2 regions of the Bradyrhizobium sp. S3.2.6 genome follow, and region 1 is predicted to be linked to the other one. Evidence: predicted binding sites of a transcription regulator. Region 1 holds the regulator's gene; the other holds the start of a gene.
The links. The regulator LexA, encoded in region 1, represses DNA repair genes until DNA is damaged. The targets are predictions, from matches to a motif close to TGTTCNNNNTGTGTTCNG.
Positions count from the first base shown of each region.

Region 2: the regulator LexA is predicted to act here: its motif matches at 3,300-3,317, upstream of ABID58_RS35745 (ATP-dependent Clp protease adaptor ClpS).

Region 1 covers NZ_JBEPOS010000028.1:77,486-83,324, reverse strand. Annotated here, with positions in the region: gene ABID58_RS32950 (DUF2171 domain-containing protein) at 1-113, shown strand, start outside; gene ABID58_RS32945 (ComEC/Rec2 family competence protein) at 211-2,508, shown strand; gene ABID58_RS32940 (hypothetical protein) at 2,519-2,950, opposite strand; gene ABID58_RS32935 (hypothetical protein) at 3,144-3,398, opposite strand; gene lexA (transcriptional repressor LexA) at 3,577-4,278, opposite strand; gene ABID58_RS32925 (molybdopterin molybdotransferase MoeA) at 4,455-5,666, opposite strand; gene ABID58_RS32920 (helix-turn-helix transcriptional regulator) at 5,770-5,839, opposite strand, start outside.
Region 2 covers NZ_JBEPOS010000038.1:5,269-11,107, forward strand. Annotated here, with positions in the region: gene gltB (glutamate synthase large subunit) at 1-184, shown strand, start outside; partial or broken gene ABID58_RS35740 (IS5 family transposase) at 233-1,002, opposite strand; gene ABID58_RS35745 (ATP-dependent Clp protease adaptor ClpS) at 1,539-3,203, opposite strand; gene ABID58_RS35750 (hypothetical protein) at 3,552-3,809, opposite strand; gene ABID58_RS35755 (hypothetical protein) at 4,198-4,788, opposite strand; gene ABID58_RS35760 (iron-sulfur cluster assembly accessory protein) at 5,106-5,426, shown strand; gene ABID58_RS35765 (NifU family protein) at 5,467-5,736, shown strand; gene nifS (cysteine desulfurase NifS) at 5,755-5,839, shown strand, end outside.

The sequences.
Region 1 (5,839 bases):
ACAAGGGTCATCATCATTTCATCGACAAGGGTCTGGTCGCTGATGTCGAGGGCAACAAGGTCCGGCTGTCGGCCAAGGCGGATGTCGCCGTGACGATGGAAGAGGAAAAGTAGGGCCGCGGCCCCTTCGTTCCTGATCCGTACCGCTATTCGCACCGCTGCACGTTCCGGTAGCCTCTGCGCCAGTCGCGTATCGCAGGGTTGCTAAGGAATGGCGGAGCTTGGTCGGCCGCAGCGGGTCTCGCAGGGTATCGCCGGCGCGCCGATTGCAGGGACTTGGCCAACCGGCCGGACCGCGTCGGCGGGCGGCTTTGTGCCGGCGGGCTTTGACGTTTGGCCCGCGATCGTCGGGCGGCTTCGCGAATGGGCCAAGGCCGAAGCCGGCGCCGGGCGACTGTTTCCCTGGGTGCCGATCGCCTTCGGCTGCGGCATCGCGCTCTACTTCGCGGCCGATCATGAGCCGGTGCTGTGGGTCGTTGCCACGACGACGGTGGCGCTGGCGCTCGGGACGGTGTTGTTGCGGCGGAGCCGGTGGTTTGCACCGGCGATCATGATCGCGGCGGTCGCGGCCGGCTTTGCCATGGCAACCTGGAAGACGGCGCGCATCGCCCACACGGTGCTCGCAAGGCCGCTTTATTCGGTGTCGCTGTCGGGCTTCGTCGAGACCCGCGACATCCGCGAACGCACCGACCGTTTCGTGCTGCGCGTCACCGCGATGGAGGCGCAGCGCAGCGACGTGAAGCTGGAGCGCGTCCGCCTCTCCGTGCGCAAGGGGACGGCGCCCGACGTCGGCAGCTTCGTGCAGCTGAAGGCGCGGCTGATGCCGCCGCTCGCGCCGTTGCGGCCGGGCAGCTACGATTTCTCGCGCGACATGTTCTTCCAGGGCATCGGCGCCTCCGGCTTCGTGATGGGAGCGATCACGGCCGTGGCGCCGTCCGATGCCGGCGGCCTGCAACTGCGCTATGCGGCGGTGATGCAGGGCCTGCGCGATGCGATCGACGCGCGCATCCGCGCCGTGCTCGACGGCGACAACCGCGCGATCGCGACTGCGCTTTTGACTGGCCGGCGTGATGCGATCACCACGCCCGTCAACGATGCGATGTTCATCTCGGGCCTCGGCCATGTTCTGTCGATCTCCGGTTACCATATGGCCGTCGTTGCCGGCGTCGTCTTCTTCGCGGTTCGCGCGCTGCTGGCGCTGATCCCCGGGCTGGCGGTCGGCTTCGCCATCAAGAAATGGTCGGCCGCCGCGGCGCTGGTCGCGTCCGCGTTCTATCTGCTGCTCTCGGGCGCGGAGGTTGCGACCCAGAGGTCGTTCTTCATGACCGCGGTGGTGCTGATCGCTGTCATGGTTGACCGCCGCGCCATCACCTTTCGCACGCTGGCGGTGGCAGCGCTGATCGTGCTCGCGGTCGCGCCGGAAGCGTTGGTGCATCCGAGCTTCCAGATGTCCTTTGCGGCAACGCTCGGCCTGGTGGCGCTGGTGCAGATCGGCATGCCGAACCTGTTTGCCTCGCCCGATCACTCGACAACCGCGCGCATCGCGCTGTGGGGCGGCCGCGAGATCGCGATGCTGTTCATGGCCTCGATGATCGCGGGGTTTGCGACCACGCCCTATGCCGCCTTCCATTTCCATCGCGTCACGCCCTATGGCGTGCTTGCCAATCTCGGCGCGATGCCGGTGGTCTCGGCGCTGGTGATGCCGGCCGGGCTGTTGGGATTGCTCGCGGCACCGTTCGGGCTTGACCGCGTGTTCTGGTGGTTGATGGGGATCGGTATCGACTGGATGGTGGCGGTCTCGCGATGGGTCGCGGCGCTGCCCGGCGCGATCGGCCACGTCAGTGCCTTCGGCACTGCGCCGCTGATCGCGGCGAGCCTCGGCCTCGTCCTGATGGGACTGCTACGCACGCCGCTGCGCTGGTCGGGCGCGTTCGTGCTCGTGGCGGCAATCGTCTGGGGTCTGTCGGTCCGGCAACCCGACATCCTTATCGCCGGTGACGGCCAGAGCGTTGCCGTGCGGGGCAGGGACGGGCAGCTGCACCTGATCAGGACGAGCAAGGACAGCTTTCTGCTCAAGGAGTGGCTCGCGGCCGATGCCGACTCTCGCGATCCCGGCAGCGTCGCGCTTGCCGATGGTGTGTCGTGCGACGAGTCAGGCTGCGTGACGCCGCTTGCCGACGGACGCATCGTTGCGCTGGCGTTGCGCATTGACGCGCTGGGAGACGATTGCAGCCGCGCGGCACTGGTGGTGACGGCAAGGCCCGCGCCGCCGGATTGTGGTGCGATGGTGGTCGATCGGCCACGTCTCGTGCGTCAGGGCGCGCTGGCGCTGACGCCGCGTGGCGACGGCTTTGCGATTCAGGCGGTAAAGGCGAGGGGCGCAAACCGCCCCTGGTCGCCGGCGGCGGCCGGCGATGGAGATTTCGAACAGACCCTCATGCCGCGGTCGGCAGCTCCGCGCTCCAAAGACGCAACGCCGTCTGACGCCGACCTGCAGGCCGATGACTGAGATCGACGGCTTAGCCGATCGGCAGGCGCGGGGACGTGGAGCGGCTGTCGGCGACCTGCGGCTTGTGCTCGCGCTCGCCGAGCGGCTGGGTCACGGGCAGTTGCAGCACGGTTGCGCGCTGGCCTTCGACCAGTTGCGTCACCAGGACGTATTTGCCGTCGGGGAATTCGATCGCGTCGTGATGGCGGTCGGGAATATGCGGATCGACCTTGCCGAACTTGCCGACGCGCGAGTTGATGGTGCGCGTCCAGATCCAGCGATTGTCGTAGCGGACGTTGTCGGCGAAGGCGAGCTCCGTTCCCGGTAGCAGGCAAACCGCGACGGACATGTCGGCTTCGGAGGCGAAGCCGCGCGTCGAGGTGCCGCGGAACGTTGTCGTGACGATCGTCTCGCCAACTTCTGCGGGACGCGTCGCGACGGCATGCAGGCTATAGTCACACATCGGGTGCTCCTCAATCAGGATAGAGCACCCGCGCCTCTGTCTCGGAGGCGCAGGCCCCTATCAGAGTGGAAGCTCATCTTATGCTTGTTTGTGGGCAAATCTGCGGCTCGCATCAGCAGAGCGCGATCACATTATCTTTTTCAAATGCACGAGGAACAAAGCCTGCTCCCGCGCATTCGGTGAGCGCGTTGCTTCAGCGGCCGGCTGGCGCTGACCAGCCCGAATATTGCCAAGCCGGCTGCGCGACGGCGTTACGGGCATTGCGGAATTGCTCGGTCGTTGCGCGCGGTGCTTTGCGAGCGTGGTGCTGCGGCTGCGCAGCCAAGGCTTGCGAGCCCAAGGCTTGCGAGCCCAAGGCTTGCGACCCCAAGGCTTGCGACACTAAGGCCTGCGACGCTGATACTGCGATCAGCGTCATCGTGACGGTGCTCAAAATGATCTTGCGCATGTTGGTCTCCTCGGTCTGGCAAAGGCCCTGCGAAGCAATGCGTGCTTCGTTGCGGCGTGCCGAGGATGTAGCGCTGGAGAAGGGGCCGGATAATCTGTGCAAAACCAGAAAGACTACCCAGCCGGAGCGGACAATCGTCCGCTCCAATCGTTGATTGCGCTCGCCGATAGCGACGCGATCAGTACTTCCGGTACAGCCCGATCAGCTTGCCCTGGATCTTGACCCGGTTGGGCGGCAGGATGCGAACCTCATAGGCCGCGTTGGCCGGCTCGAGCGCGATCGAGGCGCCGCGACGGCGGAAACGCTTGAGTGTCGCTTCCTCGTCGTCGATCAGGGCGACCACGATGTCGCCGGTATCGGCGCTCTCGTTGCGCTGGATCAGCGCCATGTCGCCATCGAGAATGCCGGCCTCCACCATGGAGTCGCCGCGCACTTCGAGCGCGTAGTGCTCGCCCGAGCCGAGCATGTCGGGCGGGACGCTGATGGTGTGGCTGCGGGTTTGCAAAGCCTCGATCGGCGTGCCGGCCGCGATCCGGCCCATCACGGGCACTGCGACTGGACGCTCACCCTCGTCGGCCGGCAGGCTCGACGCCGGGCGCACCTTGCCGAGATTGCCCTCGATGACGCTCGGCGTGAAGCCGCGGCGGCTGCCAGCGGCGGCCTGGAGTTCGGGCAGCTTGATCACCTCGATGGCGCGGGCGCGGTTGGGCAGGCGGCGGATGAAGCCGCGCTCCTCGAGCGCAGTGATCAGGCGATGGATGCCTGATTTCGAGCGCAGATCGAGCGCATCCTTCATCTCGTCGAAGGAGGGCGGCACGCCGCTTTCCTTCAGGCGTTCACTGATGAACCGCAGGAGCTCGTACTGTTTGCGCGTTAACATCTCGACCAAAATCCCCCGGTTGATGTCGTTCGATTCCGAGACGCTGAAGTCAGCAATAAGCCGCTACACGCTCGAAACAAATCATGAACGGACACTATATGTTCGATACATGTTCCGCAACTGCTTAATTTACCGTGAACGCGGCAAAGTTCGCGGAACGGTTGCGAACGCCGCGCTCAAACGAGCAGTCGCAGCACCTCGCAGGGCGCTCCCGCTTCGGCCCTCGGCGCGAACGGGGCGCGCACGAGAAGTGCCTGTGCCGCAGCGAGATTCGCAAGCAGCGAGGAGTCCTGGTGATTGACGGGAAGGGCGATCAGCGTGCCGTCATCACGCACATCCAGGCGGGCGCGCAGATAGTCCTCGCGCTGGTCATTGGCGCCGACGTCGCGGCCGAGCACGGCGCGTTCGCGGCGGTGATGAACCATCGAACGGCCCGACAACGCACGAATCAGCGGCACCATGAACAGGAAGGCGCAAACGTAGGATGACACGGGATTGCCGGGCAGGCCGATTACGCGCATCGCCCCGAGCTGCCCGTTCATCATCGGCTTGCCCGGCCGCATCGCGATTTTCCAGAACGCCATCGAGGTGCCTTCGTCGCGGAGCGCCTGCTGCACCAGATCGTGGTCGCCGACCGAAGCGCCGCCCGTCGTGATCAGGATGTCGGCGCCGGATTCGCGCGCGCGGCGGATGCCGGCGGTGGTGGCGGCAAGCGTGTCGGCGGCAATCCCAAGGTCGATGGTGTCGGCCCCCTCGCTGCGAGCGAGCGCATGCAGGGCGTAGCCGTTGGAATAAACGATCTGGCCATGACCAGGCGTCGTGCCCGGCATCACCAGCTCGTCGCCGGTGGCAAGAATCGCGACCTTCGGACGGCGGCTGACCGCCAATTGCGGGTGGTTCATGCCGGCGGCGAGCGCGAGGTCGCGCTCGGTCAGCCGCGCGCCTTTGCGCAGCAGCACGTCACCCTCGCGGAAGTCGATGCCGGCAGGGCGGATGTGCCGCCCGGCGATGGCGGCCTCCTTGATCGCGATGCGCTTGCCGTCGGCGACGGTGTCCTCCTGGATCACGACCGCATCGGCGCCGTCGGGAACGACACCGCCGGTGAAGATTCGTACGGCTTCGCCGGCGCCGACAGTTCCTGCAAACGGACGGCCGGCAGCGACCTCGCCAATGACGTTGAGCTGCGCATCGACCCTGGCGGCGTCGGCCGCGCGGACGGCATAGCCGTCCATCGCGGACATCGCCAGCGGCGGCTGCGTCCTGCGCGATGCGACGTCGCGCGCGAGCACGCGGTGGAAGGCCGCATCGAGCGCGACCGATTCCTCGGGCAGCGGGTCCGCACCGGCGAGCACGGCAGCGAGCGCATCGGAAACCGGCATGAGGGCCACGGCTGAAAGCTCCTGCTTGGCAACGCGACAATCTGGTCGCGGCCAGCGTTCTAGCCGACTGGGGCCGTTGAGGCAAAACGGATGTGCATACGCACGGATGCAGCTATTTCTGGAGCAAAAGCCGCACCAGCTCGGCCTGTCGCCCCACGCCGGTCTTGTCGAAGATCTTCGAC
Region 2 (5,839 bases), on a different contig from region 1:
CAAAGCGACCGGCTCCAGGCGCGCCGCCGACATCCTTGCCAACTGGAAGGGCTGGCTGCCCAAATTCCGCAAGGTGATGCCGGTCGAGTATCGGCGCGCGCTACGCGAAATGGCGGCCAACGCGGACCCCGAGCCGAATCGCGATCAAGCTCCGGGAGCTGAGACAGTACCACCGACATACTGAACACCGCACGCGCCCGATGATGGGCAGATATAGCGCTAGGGTTTAGACTCAATTGATCCAATAGGCGACGATGGCGGCGAGGTGGACGGCAGCCAAGAAGTTTCTGGCAAGTTTGTCGTAGCGAGTTGCGACACGCCTGAATCCTTGAGGCGGCAGAAACAGCACTCGATGACGTTGCGCCCCTTATAAGCGCGTTTGCTGAAGCTGTGGAGGGTGACCGTGTTAGATTTGTTTGGAATGACGGGCTTGGCGCCACGATCGACGATTTCGGCGCGAAAGCCATCGCCGTCGTATCCTTTGTCGCCAAAGGGGGCAGACATGGGTGGCGCGAGTTCCAAAAGGGTTGGCGCTGCGCCAATATCTGCGTCCTGGCCAGGAGTGAGATGAATGCGCAAGGTCTGCAGTCAGGGTCGCTCAGTGCGTGGATTTTCATGGTCCGCCCACCGCGCGAGCGGCCGATCGCCTGTTCATGCTCCCCCTTTTCCGCCGCTCGCCGAACGATGCGCCTTGATCGAGGTGGAGTCGATGGACAAAGTCACGCTATCCTTGCCGCAGCGAGCGAGCGCCTCAGAGATCGCTTGCCAATGTCCGCGCTTGGCCCAGCGATTGAACCGATTGTAGACCGTCGTGCAAGGACCGTAGTCGGGCGGGCAATCGAGCCAGCGCGCGCCGCACTGAAGCATGTGAATGATACCGCTGATAATGCGTCGATCGTCATCGCGCGCCGGTCCGGTCTGGTTCGTTGGCAGATGTGGTTCTATCCGAGCCCACTGCTTGTCGTTGAGCCAGAACAGTCCTTCGCATCGGAATCCCCCCAGCCCGAATCAACTCGTTGCGAGGGAATCAGAGATCGCTAATTAGGTACAGACCCTAAGGAGTTGGTGTCGCGTCTTGTCGGCTCGTCGGACCCATCATGAGGTATGAGTCAGCCGATGCCATCGGCCGGAGAAAACTGCATGCGCATGTACTACCAGGTGGACGCTTTCGCAGAAGGACTTTTCGCCTGCAATCCCGCAGCCGTTCTCGTTCCTTGACGGATGGCGAAGCTCCAATTGATCGTCTGACAAGTGCGCCATTCCAGCCTGCTCTCCGAAAGAGTTCCATGCTACCGCTTATCTGCTCTGCTCATTGCATGTCGGCTGTGGCGAGCCGTTGCCTTCGTGATATCGAAGCCCGCCTGTAGGGGGCAGGCCGGCATGGAACAGGAATTGCGAGCGACGGTTGAGCGGGCGATTGCGGCGGCGGTTCGCGTTCACGAACCGCCTCGCTGCTCATCAATCGTAGACGCGTCGTCGACACCCGGCGCATGCGGGAGTTGGCGCAGCCCTTGGCGGGTGATCTTCCTCCCTTCGCTTCATTCAGACCCCGCAGCCATCGCTCCGGCCCCACCCAAGAGCTTCACGTTAAGGCGGCCGCCGGTAAACAGCATGTCGTCGAGCGCTTCCTCGATGTCAGCTGTGGTCACTGAGTTTCCGCCGTCACGAGCGATGCATGATTGCGCAATGCGTCGCATCAGCTCCTTAATGAAAGCGGCGCTGACGCCCTCAGTGCGGCGCACCGTCTCGGCTACGACCTCCGCCTCGAGCGGCAGGCCCATGCCGTAAAGCCGGATCAGCTTGTCGCGGCCGGTCGTATCAGGCAGCGGCATCTCGATCGCCTGGTCGATGCGGCCGGGGCGACCGGCCAGGGCGCCCTCGAGTTGCTCGGGGCGGTTGGTGGTGAGCACGAAGAGGATGTCAGCGTCTTCCTTCAAGCCGTCCATTTCATTTAGGAGCTTGTTCAGCGCGGCCTCCTCACATGTTGTCAAGTCGTCGCGCTTGCTGGCGATCAGATCGACATCCTCGATCACCACCATGGTAGGCTGCAGCAGGCGCGCGAGCGCCATATAGGCGCTCAGCTTACCGACCTCTTCGGCGGTGATGATTAGCGTGGTGTGTCCCGGTAGGTTGGTGGCGAGATAGCGGATGGTGTGGGTCTTACCGGTGCCGGGCGGGCCATAGAGCAGGATGCCCTTGCGGGTCGACTGGCCGGCTCGGCGGAGTGCGCCGCGCGTGGCGACAAAACTCAACACGTTGCGATCGAGCAATTTGATAGCCTGTTCCCGCAGGATCACGTCCTCGCGCCTCACTGGTGCCAATCGATGCACCATGATGCCTCTTGAGCGGCCGCTGTAATCCGCACCTTTCTCGAATGAGAGGATCTTGCCGCGATAAGAACATGCCGCGTGTACCGCCCGTTCCAGTTCGTCAAAGCTGCGCTGAACAAAGGCTTCGCCGCCAGACCCCGCAGGGGCAACGATTTCAATCCGGATCCTCGGCTCTTGCTCGAACTCTAACTCAGTAGAGAGCACGACGGCATAGAACAATTCGCTCGCCCGGCAAAGCCACAGTCCATTGTACAGGCATTTGACCGGCGCCGTCTCGCCAGTATCAACCTGGTGATATTGCGGCGGCACCAGCGAAATCGCATCCTGTCCACGCCGTTTCATCCGAGCGAATGAAAGCGTCTCGTACCTATGTTCTTCATAGGCGCCGAAGAAGCGGACCGGATCGGCGAATAGCTTATCGATCGCGACCTGCACATCGGCCTGCATGTGGCCCGGGAAATGCCGCACAGTAGTGGCGAGTTCGCTCGGCGGTATATTGGTGAAGTGCCACTCAAGCGCTTCGAAGGCATATTCGAATTGCACGTCAGACAGGTCGGGGCCGTTCGCTTCGCCCGCGGCTTCGCCCGTGATCAGCAGGGGACATCCTTCAGCTCGGATACGCTCTTGCGCCGCCTCGAGGAGCGCCTTTGCGACTGAGGGAGGATAGCGTCCGCAGACGGCCCTGCCATGCTGCAAGGCGAGTTTGGCGAGCGCAATGGCATCCCGCTCCTGTTTGTCGAATACCTCGCGCAGCAGGCGTACCACGAAACCGAGAGTCGTCTTGCCGTCATTGTGCAAAAGAAGCTGAATGGGCGCACCTCCTGCGCACATGTTGTCCACAAAGACCCCCGGAGCGTGTTCAGTTTTCGTCATGTAAGTGGTTTCCGATCTAAGCTCATCACCGGCACTTCGGCCGGCTTAGACATGTTATGCAAATTGCTTGCCGCCGCGTTCCTTACGCTTCATCGGCGGAATCCATAAAGAAGACACGCAAGGCCGCCGCAATCCCTCGAAGACCTTTGTCAGCAACCCTACACGCGCCGCAAAGCCAACAGGCGCGATCTCGAAAAGGTGCTGCTGCCGCTCGGTCCTTGACCGGCGGGGCCTCCGCCCCCCGTTACCCAACCCATCCCTCAAGCGCGTTGCAAAGTACGGGTCGTCAGGCGGTGAAAAGCCGAAGGCAATCCTGTGCGCCTCGTCAAAGGAGGTGTTCCAGCCGCATCAATCGGACCAAAAAACCGCATTCTCACGAATAGGACGGACTAGCACCTCCACCAGTAAAGCGACAGCTTCGTCCTCCGACACTCCTTGCGGCGGATCTTGCCGAGCCATCTCCCAGACGCGCTGGCGCGCATGCGGGTCGGCGCGGTTCTGCGTCCAGCCGTGCTCCTCGCACTCGCGGATGGCGTCGGCTTTCCGCAGCACGGAGATCGCCGAGCCGCTGAGCGTGCCGATCGCCGGCAGTCGTTCCTCGAACATCAGGGTGATCGCTCCTCGCGCAACATCTCAGCGCCGCTCAGGCCGGCAAAGGCCTGGAGCACAACGCCAAAGCTGATCCATACACCGTCGATCAGCCCTCTGAAATATGACCGCAAATAGGAGCCGATCATCATTGAATGTTCGGACCCCGATGGACGCAGTCAGCCGGACCCTCGCGGCCAGCCGCCCCTCGGTGCAATTGACGACAGTACTCATGGCCAACACACGACTAGCAGAGCCGCCGTGTGATCTCCCAAACGTAGGCCGAGAAGTCCATCACGAGGGTTTGTCAGAGCCAGCCCCAGGCGAGGCGGTACAGTGACCCTCTCTGGGTACAGTGTCTCTCTCTGCGGCAGACTCGTCGAGGCGGGGGGTCTGAGGCGATGCCTCAGACCGGGCGGTTTTCGCCTCTGTTCTTCACCGGCTCCATTTTGGCCAAGCCGTCCTCGTATGAGATCTCGGTGTATGATCCACCGATATCCTTGGCCGCGTCGAGCAAGTAGTCGAGCCTACCGGCCGGACCGAGCTTCTTGATGTCATTCTTGTCGACGCCGGCGAGGTCCATCATCTCCTTCCACACAGTTGATTCGTCGCAAGGCAGAATGCGGAAGGTGATGTCGCCGACCTTGGTGCGGTACTCCGCGAGCAGATCAATGTTGTTGCAGAAGATGAAATAGCTGCCTGTGGGGCTCAGCCTGCCATCCAGCACCTTTGCGGCCTCGGGTAGATACGCGAAGGAATGCAGATATCCGGCAAGGACCGGGATAGTCGGTTCGCCTTCCTGCGCGATCGCAAGAACTTGTTCGATGGAATAGACCGGCGGTCGTTTTTCGTCGGCGAACTGGGCTTGGAACTTCAGCGCGATGTCGCCCCGGAATCCAAATCGCCCCGACTTCGTTGTTTCACTCTTAAGTACCGCATTCAATAGCCGCCCCTCCTTGTCCAACGGGCCAAGAGCAGTGTTGTCAATCGACGTCATGGAAAGGCTCCTCATCAATGCGTGGTGTGACGCGTCGCGCAAAGCGACGTGTCCGCTACAGTTATGCAAGTTGCTTGCCGTCACGCTATCTCTGCGGCGTAAGCAGCGGCTTGGTGCTATGTGCATGGATGCGTTCAGGCTCCGTCACGAGGTCTCGGCCGGATGGCGCCACGGCCGGCAAGCCTCGTGTCGAAAACCCGACACACAGGTCGCGAATGGAACAATGGCCGCCTGCAAATCCTTCATTTCAGCTGCATCTCAACTGGCATGGGATTTGCGAAACGTGCCTTGCGACAAGACCCGAAAGCGAGTCAGAAATGATCAACCTAACGGATAGCGCCATCAATGCATTGAGGGCCGCAATCTCCACGACAGGGCAGCCGGCGAGCGGTCTGCGGATCATGGTCGATGGCGGCGGCTGCGAAGGGTTCACATACAAGATGGATCTCGCCCATGGGCCGAGCTCCGATGATGCCGTGATCGAGCAGGGCGGCGTCAAAGTCTTCGTCGATAGCGCGAGCCAGGCGCATCTCAACGGCACCACGATCGACTTCGTGGTGTCGCCCGAAGGATCAGGGTTCCAATTCGACAATCCAAATGCCAAGTCGAGCTGCTCTTGCGACAAATCGTGCAGGTGAGCCTGTCCTCGTGCCATCCGCAACAGAAGGGCTTCGAAACATGGGCATCAAGACTGCACCAACGAAGCAGTCTCCGATTTCTGAGCCTTCCGATCGCGAACAAATTGTCCGTGCCGGGCTCAATGAGAATCGGGCGAGCCTCAGGCGTGATCGTGGAGATTGTGAGCTGATCGTCAGGCTCACCGGCGCCTGCATGTCATGCAAGCTTGCGGGCACGACGCCCGCGGCCATTCAGGCGCGTCTGATCGAGCGGCTCGGCGAGTTCGTGCGCCTGATCCCGCTCCCCGGAGCTGCCAAAGGGCGATGTTAAGTGCAGAGCGGACAGTCCGTGCGGCCGATCTACCTGGATAACAACGCGACGACCCGCGCACATCCGTTGGTCGTTGCGGCGATGCTGCCGTTCTTCTCTACAC